Pseudoduganella dura: one gene and its partner. The protein of the gene in region 1 interacts with the protein of each later gene in a pairwise test. Links are inferred from orthologs where the notes say so. Each region holds a gene or a part of one and is shown on either strand. Other genes may lie near its edges.

Region 1 (8,507 bases):
CGGACAGCAGGCCGCCGCCTTCGCCGGTCCATTCGCCCTGGCCGAATTCGTACTGTTCCATTTCGTAGCCGCTGCCACCGCCAAATTCCTGGCCGAATTCCAGGGTCGTGCGATCGAGGTCATGCATGATTAGCTCCCGTTGAAAGTCAAACATCAAATCCGGAACGGTCATGCCGCCCCGCCTGCAAATCGATGGTCTGGATGCGCGGCACGGCCTGCGGCCCCGCCGCGCGCTGCCGCAACAGCCCGGGCGCGTTGCGGCGCGCCGCCTGCATCAGCGCGCGCTGCGCTGCCTGGCTTGCTGCCCGGTTCGCGGCCTGCCCGCCCTGCTCCAGGGGCGACTGCCCGGCACGCGCCAGCGCCGTCTGCGCCGCGTCGGCGGCCAGCCGCACGAAGTGCCGCGCCAGTTCGAATTCCTTGTCTTCGGGGGAAAGCCCCTCCAGTTCCAGCCCGAACACGCCGGACGCCTTGCGTTTCAGGTCGGCCGGCGCGCGCGTCGCGTTCAGCGGAAAGATCATCCGCGCCGCGCGGTGCAGCACGCGCAGGACCGGTTCGCGCAGCGCCCGCTGGTGCGCATCGGCGGCGGGCCCCACCAGGTCGGCCAGCACCGGCGCCAGTTCGTCCGCGCTGCGCGCCTCCAGCAGCCGGGCGGCGAAATCCATTTCGCCGTATTCGTTTCCGGCAATGCGGTCGGCAATGCGCTCGCGCCACGGCGCCGCGGTCTCGCCTGCGGCCGGCAATTCCAGTTCCGGCCTGAAATCGAGCAGCCGGCGATCGGCGGGAGGACGGGCTTGTTCCATGGTGGTCTCCGCGAGGGGTGCGGCCCCGTGCCGCACGTACACGGGTAAGTGCAAGCGGCGTGCCAGGAGTTTTGCGGGGAAGGATGCCGGGTGGCGGCGAAAAGCGGTTCGCCCCGCGGGATACGCGGGGCGAAAGCGGCGAAGCGATGTTCGCCGGAAGGGGTGCCGGGCCTTTGGCCCGTCAGGTCATCAGGCGATGACCGCGACCGTCAGCGTGGCCACGTAGCCGTCGGTGACGTTGCCCGTCACCGTGGCAAGCTGCAGCGAATAGCCGTCGCTGAAGACGTTGTCGGTCGCGAAGCTGATCTGCGCGAGGTTGCGCACGCTGGCGCTGTAGCCGGAGGTGGCATACACCTCGTTGCAGGCGGCTAGCGGGAACGCGAACTGCGACGTCTTGATGCGGTTCGACGCGCTCGATGCCTTGGCCAGGCTGGAATACACCTCGAAGTGCACGTGCGGCATGCGGCCCGAATAGCAGGCCGGGAAGATCGTGGTGAACGTCACGTCCCCGTTGGCATCCGTCTCCTGCACGCCGCGCAGATAGTTCTGGTTGGTCACGCCGCTCGAATACAGCGAGTAGTTGCCGTCGCGGTCGCAGTGCCACAGGTACACGGCGAACGCGTTGGCCGATGCGCAGCTGTTGTTGGCGTTCACGATGTGCAGCTTGATCGTCAGCGGCACGCCGGCCGCGGTGCCGCTCATGCTGCCGAAGCTGCTGCGGATGTCGCTGCGCACCACGCCGCTCTGCGTGAGCACGTTGACCACGCCGCTGCTGTTGCTGTTGGTGCCGTCGGCCGGGTATGGGCCGCCGGTTTCTTCCGGGATCACCGAGCAGCTTCCCGATGTCGTGGTGGTGGTCGTGCCGGTGGTGGTGCCGGTGGTGGTGCCCGTCGTGCCGGTCGTGGTGGTGCCGGTCGTGGTCGTGCCGGTGGTCGTGCTGGCTGAGGTATCGGAAGACCCGCCGCATCCCAGGATGGGCAGCGATGCCGCGCTGGCCAGCAGCCAGCGCAGCGACCGGCGCCGGCCGGTGGTGGTGTTCAGCATCGTCTGCAGGTCTTCTTCCAGGCTGTGCCCGTGATGTGCCATGGCTTGCTCCTAGTGGTCTCGTTGCTGTTGTGTGACGCTTGCCGTGTCGCTGATCCAGCGATACTCAGGCGGTGGTATTGATCAGGTTGCCGGCGCTGCCGGCCGACGGCAGCCTGGACGACAGCGTCTGCAGGAAGCTGGACAACTTCGACGAGGCATCGCTGCCGTCTCCGCCAAGCGCCGTGAGCAGGCTCTTGAATGAGCTCTGCAGCGCGGCCGTGCTGTCGGAGGCCTCGGTGCCGGCGACGCTGTCGGTACTGGCGGCGCTTTCCGTGCCGCCAGTACCATCCTCCAGCGACGAGATCAGGCTTTGCAGGTCCGATGCCAGCTTGCCGGGCCCGCCGCCGAGGTCGGGCCCGCCCTGCGGCGGCTCGCCATATTGCGCCGCACTGTCCGTGCTGCCGCTGTTCTGCGCATGCAGCGCGCCCATCAGGTTCTCGAGGAAGCTGCCGAGCGCCTGCGCCTCGCTGTCGGTACCGGTTTCGCTGGACTCGCTTGTGCTCGTGCTCGTACCCGAGCTGGCCGATGTCGAACCGGTGTCATCGGTACCGCCGATGCCGACGGATTTCAGCGCGTCGGCGATCGCGCCGAGCAGCCCGCCTCCGTCGCCGGGCGGCGGTGGCGGCATCTGGCTGCTCTGGCGAGTGGCCGTCGTCGACGACGTGCCGGACAGGCGGCTGGCATAGGACAGCTGGCTGGCCGCGCCGGCGGTCAGGGAGTTGATCGTCATGATGGTGGCTCCGGTTCGGTTACTGGACGGTGGCGGGTGACGGTTCGCGGCCCGGTTCGCGACCTGGTTCGCGATCTGGTTCGCGGCCCGGCTCGCCGCGAGGCGGACGGCCGCTCCTGCGCTCCTCGAGCGACTTGCGCTGCCCGGCGGTCAGCACGCCCAGCACTTTCTGTTCGGTGCGCAGGTGCGACAGCGTGATATTGGCATCGGCCTGCGCGGCCGCCTGCGCCAGCCTGACGGCGGCGCCATCGTCGTATTTCGCAGCGCGATGCAGTTCGAACAGGGCGCGGTCGGCCTTGTCGCGTGCCTTGTCCTGCTCGCGCAGGTACGGGATCTGGCCGTGCACGATGGAGAAGATCTTGTCCTGTTGCGCTTCGGTCAGGTCGATGCCGCGCAGGTACGGCGGCACGCCGTCGAAGCCGGGGCCGGGGCCGAAACCGGGACCGCGGCCGGGACCGCCGCCACGCGGGCCATCGCGCTCGTCACCGGCCTGCTGCGCCGGGCCGCGGCGTTCGTCGGCGCGCGGGCCGGCATCGGGCTTGCGGCCGGGTGCGCCGGGCGCTTCGTCGCCGGCGATGTCCGCCATCGCCGCCAGCGGCAGGGCCAGCACGGCGGCGAGCAGGAGTCGTTGCAGGTCTTGTTTTGTATTGTTCATCAGCGGTCCTTGTAGTCGGCCATTCGTGATCGGCCATTCTTGTACTGTGGAGCCGCCATTCTGTTGCCGCCCTGTGTAAAGGGCGGTTAGAGGCAGGTAAAACGGTGTAAAGACCGCGGCTGTAAAAGCGGGTAAAACGGCGCCGGGCACGGGAGCGCTTTGCTATGATGGCTGGATTCGTACAATGAAAATGGCATGATGAACAAGGTTTTGCTGATAGACGACGATGTCGAACTGGTCTCCATGTTCCAGGAATACCTGGAGCAGGAGGGCTTCGAAGTGAAAACGGCGCACGACGGCGAAGCCGGCACCGCCGCCGCGCTGACGGGCCAGTACGCGATCGCGATCCTGGACGTGATGATGCCCCGCATGAACGGCCTGGAAACGCTGCGCCGCATCCGCGCTGCCAGCCGGATGCCGATCCTGATGCTGACGGCCCGCGGCGACGACACCGACCGCATCGTCGGCCTGGAACTTGGCGCGGACGATTACGTGACCAAGCCGTGCACGCCGCGCGAGCTGACGGCGCGCATCCGCGCGATCCTGCGCCGCACCGCCGGCACGCCGCTGGACCAGCTGGCATCGGCCCCCCTCGTGGTCGGCCAGCTGACGATGTGGCCGGAACAGCGCCGCGCCACCTGGAGCGGCGCCACGCTGGAACTGACCAGCACCGAATTCAACCTGCTCGAAGTGCTGGCGCGGAACGCGGGCAAGCCGGTCAGCAAGAATATCCTGTCCGAACAGGGGCTGGGGCGGCCGATGGCGCGCTTCGACCGCAATATCGACGTCCACCTGTCCAGCCTGCGCCACAAGCTGGGCACGCTGGCCGACGGGCGCTCGTGCCTGCAGACCGTCTACCGCATGGGTTATCAGCTGATCAAGGATTGACGTGGGCCGCCTGTTCTGGAAGTTCTTCCTGTCGATCCTGCTGGCGCAGGTGGCGGCCACGGTGGGTATCGGCGGCGCCCTCTGGCTGAAGAACCGTGCCGCCGAACAGGACAAGCGCCCCGCCATCGATGTCAGCCCGCCCGCCGCGATGGCGATCGAATCGGCCGCCGCTACGCTGGAGTTCGGCGGGCCGCAGGCGCTGACCCGGTTGCTGGAGAACATGGACCGCCACCGCGTATTCGCCGTGGACGACCTGGGAAAGGAAATGCTGGGCCGCATCGTCAACCCGGTGCACGTGGCGGCGGCGCGCGCGGTGCTCGAGAAGGGCGACACCCGCGTGGTGCGCCGCATGACGCTGCCGAACGGCCGGCATTACCTGCTGTTCCTGCCCGCGCAGGACCGCATCGCCGCCATGAACCCGAACGATGCACGCCCGCTGCTGGCCGGCGCCGGCATGCCGATGCCGGACATGATGCCGAACACGGGCCCGCAGCGCGGCCCCGGGCCGCAGGCCGGCAGTGTTCCCGGCTCTGGCTCCTACGGCGCGGCGCCCCGGCCCGGCGACGGCGCACCCGGCGGCAACCCGGTGTTCCGGTTCGATCCCGGCCCGGGCCCGATGGGGCCCGACGGCCCGCGCGGCCGCTTCCAGCCCCTGACACCGTTCATTCCGCTGGCCGCCGCCCTGGCGGCCAGCCTGCTGTTCGCCGCCCTGCTGGCCTGGTATTTTTCCCGCCCGATCCGCTCACTGCGGCAAGCCTTCGAGGCCGCGTCGCAGGGCGACCTCGCGCCGCGCTTCGCCGATGCCGCCGCCGGCCGCGGCGACGAATTGACCGACCTGGGACGCGACTTCGACCGCATGACGGCACGGCTGCGCAGCCTGATGGATGGCCAGCGCCGCCTGCTGCACGATGTCTCGCACGAGTTGCGCTCGCCGCTGGCGCGGCTGCAGGCCGCCATCGGCCTGGCGCACCAGAACCCGGCACGGATGGCGTCCTCGTTCGAGCGCATCGAGCGCGAGAGCGTGCGCATGGACAAGCTCGTCGATGAGCTGCTCACATTGTCGCGCCTCGAGGCCGGCGCCCTGTCCGGCTCGCGCGAGGAAATCGATGTGGCCGAACTGCTGCACGGGATCGTCGGCGATGCGCAGTTCGAGGCGGCCGCGCAGGGCCGGACCGTGACGGCGCGCGGCACCGCGGACGTGGTGCTGCTCGGCCAGCCCGACCTGCTCGCCCGCGCGATCGAGAACGTGGTGCGCAACGCGATCAAGCACAGCCCCGAGGGCGAGACCATCGTCGTGGAAAGCCTGGCGCAGGAAGGCACGCTGCATGTGCGGGTGCTCGACCGCGGGCCCGGTGTGGCCGAGCAGGACCTGAAGACGATCTTCGAGCCGTTCTTCCGCAGCAGCGGCACCGAAAAGGATGTGGAGGGGCATGGCCTGGGGCTGGCGATCGCCCGGCAGGTGGTGCAGCAGCACGGCGGCACGATCGGCGCGGTCAATCGCGATGGCGGCGGGCTGTGCGTGGAGATCGCGGTGCCGCTGGTGTGAGCGGCAAATGCGGTGGTGGATGAACAATGGCGCCGTCGGCGCCATTGTTCATTGCGGATTCAACGCTTCCCGGGCGGTTACGCCTTCGGCAGCGTGACGCCGCGCTGGCCCTGGTACTTGCCGTTGCGGTCCTTGTATGAGGTTTCGCATACTTCGTCGCTCTCGAAAAACAGCACCTGCGCGCAGCCTTCGCCGGCGTAGATCTTGGCCGGCAGCGGCGTGGTGTTCGAGAACTCCAGCGTCACGTAGCCTTCCCATTCCGGCTCGAACGGCGTGACGTTGACGATGATGCCGCAGCGCGCATACGTGGACTTGCCGAGGCAGACGGTGAGCACGTTGCGCGGAATGCGGAAGTACTCGATCGTGCGCGCCAGCGCGAACGAATTCGGCGGAATGATGCAGACATCGCTCTTGATGTCCACGAACGAGTTCGAATCGAAGTTCTTCGGGTCGACGATCGTGCTGTTGATGTTGGTGAAGACCTTGAACTCGTCCGCGCAGCGGATATCGTAGCCGTACGACGAGGTGCCGAACGAGATCACCTTGCGGCCATCCACTGAGCGGACCTGCCCCGGCTCGAAGGGCTCGATCATTCCGGTCGATTCGGCCATCCGGCGTATCCATTTATCGCTTTTAATCGTCATCGCAAAGGCTTCAATTCTGTTGGTGGGTGGTGCGGCGCCGCCGCGTGGCAGCGATTTTACGCGATCGGCCCGGTCACTGAAAAGTTTTGCAGCGGATTATGCAGTTTGCAACCGTTGCGCCGTCTCGCACAGCGCCAGCTCGCCGCCGATCAGGTCGCACACCATGTCGCGCACCGCCTGCGCCGTGAGCACCGGGAATTCCATCGGGAACAGGTGGCCGCCCGGCATCAGCCGGAAGTTGCGGCCCACCAGGGCTTTCGTGGCCGTCAGGCCCGCCTGGCGGTTCTCGATCGAGATACGGCCGGCCAGGTAGCCCACCGGTACCGGGAACTCGCCTGCGACCAGGTGGCCGATATGGTGCGGCAATGTGCGGTACACGGCCGTTTCCGCTTCGCGCGAAAAGCGCAGCTGCACCCCTTCAGGATGAGGGGCGAGGCCCGCGTGCAGGTAATCCTGCAGCACGCCGGGCGCCCACGCCGCGAACAGCTCCTTGCTGGCGAAGTGGCGCAGCGCGTCGGCCTCGCCCGGCCACACGTTACGGCGCCGCATCGACAGGCGCGACGGCGAATAACGGTCCTCGGCGCTGAAGCGCTTGACCAGCCGCCATGCGAACGCGCGCCAGCCCGCCAGCACCGGCGAATCGAGCAGCACCACGCAGCGCGCCAGCTCGGGGCGCTGCGCCGCCGCCATCAGGCTCAGCATGCCGCCCAGCGAATGGCCGACCAGGATCACCGGCTCCCCGCGGTAGCGCGCCGTGAGCTCGGCGACCAGCTCGTCCACCAATTTTTGCCAGCCGTCCTGCACGGGATAGGCCGGATTGTGGGCATGCATGTCGAGCGCCTGGACGTCGAAATCCTTGTCGAGCTGCTCGAAGAGCTGGCGGTAGGTCCCGGCGGGGTAGCTGTTGGCGTGGGCGAAGTGGAGGATCGGTTTCATTGTAGGCGGCGCTGGGAGCGCCTGGAATTGCGGGCGTGGGGAAAGTAGCGGGCGAAACTTAAGATTGCATTATTTTAATAATCTTAACACAGGAGAAATAACGGTCGGCGGATGTATCGGGATGGCGGCGTGCGCGAGACAATTACACGACGCTTTTCGGACATCCGGACCAATCTTTGTCCGTACTATCGACCCTGATCGAACGGTCCGGCAGGTTCGCCGCACCTTGCGGACGACCGCGCACGGGCCACGATCGATCAACGGTCCATGCGGCGGACGACATCGCGCGCAGGGACCTCGGCAGGCACGCGCGTGGAGCCCGCGCAAGTGCCCGCAGTATGTTGCCGCCCATGGCGAGGTGCCTACCACCAGGTATTTTCCGACGCACCTCCAGGCAGCGTGGAGCGAACTGCGTTGCACCATGCGGGATTCGGCACCGGTCCCCGGAGCGCCCGGAAAGACGAATCGTCGTCCTGTCGCCACGCTCGGCCGGACAACCGGCGCGGCAGGGCGCGTCGGCATGCACTGCGCTGCGCACCAACCTCTACCCACGCCTGGCAGCTTTCTGCCGCGTCATCGATTCCAACCTATGGAGCACACATCATGCCTGGACTTAACGTTTCGAATGTTCGTCACCTGCTCAACCTTGCCGGGAATCCGTGGTCGGCGCGCGAGAGCAGGATCACTGCGCTCGACGACGACGCGCGGCGGAGCCTGCTTGGCGTGCTCGTCGACCGCAGGCAACTGGCCGAACTCGCGCGCAAACCGCGGTTCGCCACCGCGATTGCCGGCCTGCCCGTCGCAATGGACTGGCGCAACGTCGGCGGCCGGAACCACATCTCTCCCGTCAAGGACCAGAAGCATTGCGGCGCCTGCGTGTCGTTCTGCGTGTGCGCCGCCGTCGAATCGGTCGTTTCCATCGCAACCGGGCAGATAACGGACCTGAGCGAGGCCGACCTGCATTTCTGCTCCAGCCACGGCGCCGGTTGCGGTGGATGGTGGCCCTCGGATGCCATCGACCAGGCCACGGCACGCGGCATACCGGTGGACGAACTCTTTCCGTACGACAGCGCCTTCGACGGCGCCGGCACGCCGGGTTGCCGCATCGATCCGCACCGGGAGGCGCGTTTATACCGGCCTTCCGGACAGTCAGTCCTGATGACGACGGCTGAACGAAAACAGTGGCTTTCGTCGCGCGGTCCGGTCTGTGCGGCGTTTCATG
Region 2 (5,851 bases), 3.9 Mb from region 1 along the record:
GTGGAAACCACCACCGAATCCTTCGGCAGGAATGCCGCGGACACGCCGATCGCGCCCGGCACCACGCCGCCCGGGTCGTTGCGCAGGTCCAGCACGATGCCCTTGATGTCCGGCGTTTTTTCATACAGGGCGGCCAGCTTCTTGACCATTTCCTCGACGGTGGGTTCCTGGAACTGGGAAATGCGCAGCCAAACGTAGCCCGGCTCCACCACTTTCGCCTTCACGCTCTGCACGCGGATTTCCTCGCGCACGATGGGCACGATCAACGGCTTGTCCTCGCCCTTGCGGGAAATCGTCAGCACCACCTTGGTGCGCGGCTCGCCGCGCATCTTCTTGATCGACTCGTCGAGCGACATGCCCTTGAGCGGCACGTTGTCGATGCGGGTGATCAGGTCGCCGGAGCGGATGCCGGCCTTGAACGCCGGCGTATCCTCGATCGGCGACACCACCTTCACGTAGCCATCCTCGGTGGAGACCTCGATGCCGACGCCGACGAACTTGCCCTGCACCGATTCGCGCATCTCGCGGAACGCCTTCTGGTCCAGGTACACCGAGTGCGGATCGAGCGACGACACCATGCCGGCGATCGCTTCCTGCAGCAGCTTCTTGTCGTCCACGTTTTCCACGTAGTCGCTCTTGATCAGGCCGAACACGTCCGACAGCTGGCGCAACTCCTCGAGCGGCAGCGGCGCATCGATCCGCTGCGCCAGCGCGGAAAAGTTCATGGAGGCAGCCACGCCGGCCACCATGCCCAGGCCGATCAGGCCGATACTCTTGAGTTTGTTGCTCATTGATGTTCCACTGAGGTACAACGGGGGAAGCGCATGGTGTCAGGCACCTTTTTCCGGCGATTTTCCGGAAAAAGGTGCCTGACACCGGTTTTTGGCAGCAACACGGTTTTGGCAGCGCTCCGGCAGGGATTGTCAGAACTTCACCCACCCGGCAGGATCGAACGCCCGGCCCTGATGACGCAGCTCGAAGTATAAACCCGATTCTTCATTGCCACCGCTGTTGCCGGCCGCGGCGATGACGTCGCCGCCCTTCACCACGTCGCCGGCGCGCTTGAGCAGCGACTGGTTGTTGCCGTAGATGCTCATGTACTGGCCGCCGTGGTCGACGATGATCAGGTTGCCGAAGCCGCGCAGCCAGTCGGCGAACACCACGCGGCCCTGCGCCACGCTGCGGATTTCGGTACCCTCGCCGGCCAGGATGAACATGCCTTTCCAGCCGGGGCCGTCGCCGCGCTTGCTGCCGAAACGCGCGGCGACCCGGCCGGAGACCGGCGCGCGCATCTGCCCTTTCAGGCTGGCGAACGCGCCGGCCGGCGCCGCCGGGGCCAGCGCCACGTCCGCCGGCCGGGCCGCGCCTTCGTCGCGCGGCTCGGGCTTCGCCGGTTCGCGCTGCGTGATCCTCGGCTCCGGTTTCGGTTCGATCTTCGGTTCCGCCTTTGGCGCCGGCCTGTGTTCCGGCCTGGCGGCGATTTTCGGCTCTTCCTTCCTGTTGCGTTGTTCCCGCGCCAGCCTTTCGCGCTCGGCCTTTGCCTTGGCGGCGGCCAGCGCGCGCGCCTCGGCTTCCGCCCTGGCTTTCGCGGCGCGCTCCGCAGCCAGGCGCTCCTGGCGCGCCTTTTCGGCCGCGGCGGCGCGCGCCTGTTCCTCGATCAGCTTGGCCAGCCGGTCGACCAGCGCCCCCATGCGCTGCTCGTCACGCTCCACGCGGCCCACCTCCTTGCGCTGCGTGTCGAGCTTTTGCGACAGGTTCGCCACCAGCGCGGCGTGCTTCGCCTTTTGCTGTTCCAGCACGGCTTTCTGCTGGCGTTCCTCGTCGGCGATTTCCACCAGCTCGTCGCGGGCATTCTGTGCTTCGGCCTGGTTGGTCTCCACGGCCGCCAGGTTGGTGCGCAGCGATTCGATCAGTTGCGCCTGCGCCTGCGACACGTAGGACATCAGTTGCAGGTCGCGGTTGATGCGGTTCGGGTTATCGCCGGAGAGCAGCAGCTTGATCCGGTCTTCGTTGCCGGCCACGTATTGCTCGCGCAGCAGCCGGGCCAGCTGGCCTTTCTGGCTGGCGATGGTGCCGGCCAGCCGCTCGCGCTCGGCGGCCAGCTCGGTCATCCTGCTGGTGGTGGCGGCAGTCTCGGCGGCCAGTTCGCGCAACTGGCGGTTGGCGTTCGAGATCGCTTCCTCGGATTCGGCCAGCGTGTCGGCCGCATCCTCGCGCGCGCTTTCGGTCTGGCCGATGTCGCGCTTCAGGGCATTGAGTTTCTGCTGCAGCGCGATGCGCTCCGCCTCGGCGGCCGCCTTCTGCTTGCTGCGGTTGGTCTGTTGCTTGGACTGGGGCGCGGCGAGGGCATCGCCCCCGCCGAGCGCCAGCGCCGCGGCCATGCCCAGCGCGGCAAACCAGGCGCCGGCGCGCCGCGGACGATTGACTGGCATCGAGCGTTACTTGGCCTTGCCCTGGTTGGCCACGGCCGCCTGGGCAGCGGCGATCGCGTCGGCATCGCCCAGGTAATAGTGGCGGATCGGCTTCAGGTCCGCGTCCAGTTCATACACGAGCGGCTGGCCGTTGGGAATGTTCAGGCCGACGATTTCCTCGTCGCTGATACCGTCCAGCATCTTGATCAGCGCGCGCAGGCTGTTGCCATGGGCGGAGATCAGGATCTTCTTGCCGGCCTTGATCTGCGGGGCGATTTCCTCGTTCCATGCCGGCAGCACGCGCGCCACCGTATCCTTCAGGCATTCGGTCAGCGGGATCTGCTCTTTCGGCAGGCCGGCATAACGGGGATCGTTGAACGAGGCGCGGTCGTCGCCCTCTTCCAGCGACGGCGGCGGGATGTCGTAGCTGCGGCGCCAGACCAGCACCTGCTTGTCGCCGAACTTGGCGGCAGTCTCGCCCTTGTCCAGGCCCTGCAGCGCACCGTAATGGCGTTCGTTCAGGCGCCAGTCGTTCCTGACCGGCAGGTACATCAGGTCCATCTCGTCCAGCGTCAGCCACAGCGTGCGGATCGCCCGTTTCAGCACCGACGTGTAGCACAGGTCGAACGTGTAGCCTTCGCGCTTGAGCACTTCACCGGCGGACTTCGCTTCCTTCACGCCTTTTTCGGTCAGGTCCACATCGGTCCAGCCGGTAAAGCGGTTTTCGAGATTCCACGTGGACTCACCATGACGCATGAAAACAATTTTGTACATAGGGCAATCTTTTTAGAAGGGTAGGATGGGAAATCTGCAGCCGGAGCCGTTGTTCGTCTTCTATTTTATAATGCGCGGATTGAGTTCAACCATTGGAAGCTAAGTGAAATTCATCCTCGACCATATCTTTCTTGTTGGCATCGCCGTCTTGTCCGGTGGCGCGCTGCTTTGGCCCTTGCTGACGCAACGGGGCAAAAAGGCGACCCCGCAGCAGGTTACGCTGTTGATAAACCGGGCCAAAGCCACCATTGTAGATGTACGCGACGCTGCCGCTTTCGGTGCGGGGCACCTGCCGGATGCGAGGAATATTCCGCTGGGTGAACTGGCCAAGCGCAGTGGCGAGCTGGAGAAGTTCAAGAACAGGACGGCCGTGGTCGTCTGCCAAAAAGGGACGCGGGCCTTCGGTGCCGCAAAGATTCTGGAAAAGGCGGGGTTTGCCGATGTGGTCGTCCTGGACGGCGGCATCGACGCATGGAAAACCCAGGGGTTGCCGATTACCAAATAAAGGAGGATTACCGTCATGACCGCTCAAGTAACGATGTACACCACCGCCGTTTGCCCGTATTGCATCCGTGCCGAACGGCTGCTGGAAAGCAAGGGGATCAAGAACATCGACAAGATCCGCGTCGACCTCGATCCCGACCAGCGCCAGATGATGATGCAGAAAACCGGCCGCCGCACGGTACCGCAGATTTACGTGGGCGAAACCCATGTCGGCGGCTTCGACGACCTGTATGCGCTGGACCAGGCCGGCCGCCTCGATCCACTGCTGAACGGCTGACATTTCTTGCCGATTTAATAAAATTACAACGCCGGGCAAAAAAAGGCTGGCAGGCATATTTGTTTTGCTACAATTGCCCACGCGTTTGATCCAGGCCCCCCTGGGCGGACGACATAATCATCTGTCCAAATTCATTGAAAGCGTTCCATGTCTGACGAAAACCTGCAACCCGTATTCCAAATCCAACGCGTCTACCTGAAAGACCTGTCGCTGGAACAGCCGAATTCCCCGGGCATCTTCCTGGAGCAGGAAGCCCCGTCGATCGAAGTGGCCCTGGATGTGGGCGCCGTTCCACTGCAGGAAGGCATCTTCGAATCCACGGTGACGATCACCGTGACCGCCAAGGTGAAGGACAAGGTTGCATTCCTGGTGGAAGGCAAGCAGGCAGGCATCTTTGAAGCGCGCAACATTCCAGCCGAACAGCTCGATCCGCTGCTGGGCATCGGTTGCCCGAATATCGTGTACCCGTACCTGCGCGCCAACATCGCCGACGTGATCACCCGCGCGGGCTTCCCGCCGGTACACCTGGCCGAGATCAACTTCGAAGTGTTCTACCAGCAGCGCCTGCAGGCCATCGCCGAACAGCAAGGCAAGCTGGCCGAAGGCACCAGCACCGTTCAGTAATCCGGCTGAACAGAAGCGGCCCGGTGTTTCACCAGGCCCGCTTCGCTCCCATATCAAAGGCCCGTTGTGGCCTTTGATCATTTTGGACGAAAGTTTTTAGCAATGAGTATTACCCGCTTGATAATGGGCGCCATCGTGTTACTGGCGAGCGGCGCCGGCTGGGCTGCCGATTTCAAGACGGTTGGCGCGGCGCCCGCCGTGCTGTACGACGCGCCTTCCACGAAGGGCGTCAAGCTGTTCACCGTGCCGCGCGGCGCGCCGCTGGAAATCGTGCTTACCTATGGCGACTGGGTCAAGGTGCGCGACGTGTCCGGCGACCTGGCCTGGACGCCGGCGCGCGGGCTGTCGAGCCGCCGCAATGTCATCGCCCGTGCGCCGAACGTGAAAATCCGCGCGGCCGAGGACGATGCGTCCGCCGTGGTGTTCACGGTCGACAAGGGCGTGCTGCTGGAGCTGGGGGAACCCGGCGCGAACGGCTGGATCAAGGTGCGTCACCGCGACGGCCTGGCCGGCTACGTGCGCGGCAGCGATATTTGGGGTTATTGACATGCAAGACAATCCAACGAGCCGGCGCCGCATCACCGTCCTGGGCGCCGGCGCCTGGGGCACGGCCGTCGCCATCGCCGTCGCCGCCCGGCACGATGTCGTGCTGTGGGGCCGTAACGCGCAAGCCATGGCGGACATCGCCGAGGCCCGCGACAACACGCACTACCTGCCCGGCTTTCCCTTCCCCCCCGCCCTGCGCGTGAGCGCCGATTTCGATGAAGCGGTCGCTCACGCGCAACGCGACGCCGACGGCAACGACGGCCTGCTGATCGCGGCCACGCCGGTGGCCGGCCTGCGCCCGCTGCTGCACAGCCTGAAGGGCCGCCCGATCCCCAACCTGGTCTGGCTGTGCAAGGGTTTCGAATATGACACCGGGCTGCTGCCGCACCAGATCTTCCGCGAAGTGCTGGGCGACGCTATTCCCGGCGGCGCGCTGTCCGGTCCGTCGTTCGCGCAGGAAGTGGCGCGCGGCCTGCCGTGCGCGCTGACCATCGCCTCCACGTCGGCCGCGCTGCGCGACTGCGTGGTGGCCACGGTGCATGGCGGCACGATGCGCGTGTACTCGAGCGACGACCTGATCGGCGTGGAAGTCGGCGGCGCCGTGAAAAACGTGATGGCGATCGCCACCGGCTGCGCCGACGGCCTGGGCCTGGGCCTGAATGCCCGTGCCGCGCTGATCACCCGCGGGCTGGCCGAGGTGACCCGCCTGGGCACG

The links.
Region 2: the proteins of GJV26_RS28850 (region 1) and secB interact in binary tests that used the Escherichia coli proteins (3 or more experiments, as listed by UniProt). The link is inferred for Pseudoduganella dura from one-to-one orthologs.

The regions. Positions count from the first base shown.
Region 1 is NZ_WNWM01000002.1:6,686,262-6,694,768, forward strand. Bases 2,592-5,314 are described here. They hold GJV26_RS28850 (response regulator transcription factor), read left to right. Parts: upstream 2,592-3,469; coding sequence 3,470-4,159; downstream 4,160-5,314. Other genes in these bases: GJV26_RS28840 (hypothetical protein), read right to left, coding at 2,592-2,616; GJV26_RS28845 (Spy/CpxP family protein refolding chaperone), read right to left, coding at 2,636-3,271; GJV26_RS28855 (HAMP domain-containing sensor histidine kinase), read left to right, coding at 4,161-5,314. In the rest of the region: GJV26_RS28825 (hypothetical protein), read right to left, coding at 1-127; GJV26_RS28830 (hypothetical protein), read right to left, coding at 147-800; GJV26_RS28835 (intradiol ring-cleavage dioxygenase), read right to left, coding at 990-1,886; more of GJV26_RS28840, read right to left, coding at 1,951-2,591; more of GJV26_RS28855, read left to right, coding at 5,315-5,705; dcd (dCTP deaminase), read right to left, coding at 5,783-6,349; GJV26_RS28865 (alpha/beta fold hydrolase), read right to left, coding at 6,446-7,285; GJV26_RS28870 (C1 family peptidase), read left to right, coding at 7,889-8,507. UniProt on the Escherichia coli protein: Response regulator member of the two-component regulatory system CpxA/CpxR which responds to envelope stress response by activating expression of downstream genes including cpxP, degP, dsbA and ppiA.
Region 2 is NZ_WNWM01000002.1:2,792,533-2,798,383, forward strand. What follows is about bases 2,913-5,851. They hold secB (protein-export chaperone SecB), read left to right. Parts: upstream 2,913-4,113; coding sequence 4,114-4,590; downstream 4,591-5,851. Other genes in these bases: gpmA (2,3-diphosphoglycerate-dependent phosphoglycerate mutase), read right to left, coding at 2,913-3,185; GJV26_RS12205 (rhodanese-like domain-containing protein), read left to right, coding at 3,289-3,690; grxC (glutaredoxin 3), read left to right, coding at 3,706-3,966; GJV26_RS12220 (SH3 domain-containing protein), read left to right, coding at 4,693-5,136; GJV26_RS12225 (NAD(P)H-dependent glycerol-3-phosphate dehydrogenase), read left to right, coding at 5,138-5,851. In the rest of the region: GJV26_RS12190 (S41 family peptidase), read right to left, coding at 1-791; GJV26_RS12195 (peptidoglycan DD-metalloendopeptidase family protein), read right to left, coding at 924-2,432; more of gpmA, read right to left, coding at 2,439-2,912. UniProt on the Escherichia coli protein: One of the proteins required for the normal export of some preproteins out of the cell cytoplasm. It is a molecular chaperone that binds to a subset of precursor proteins, maintaining them in a translocation-competent state.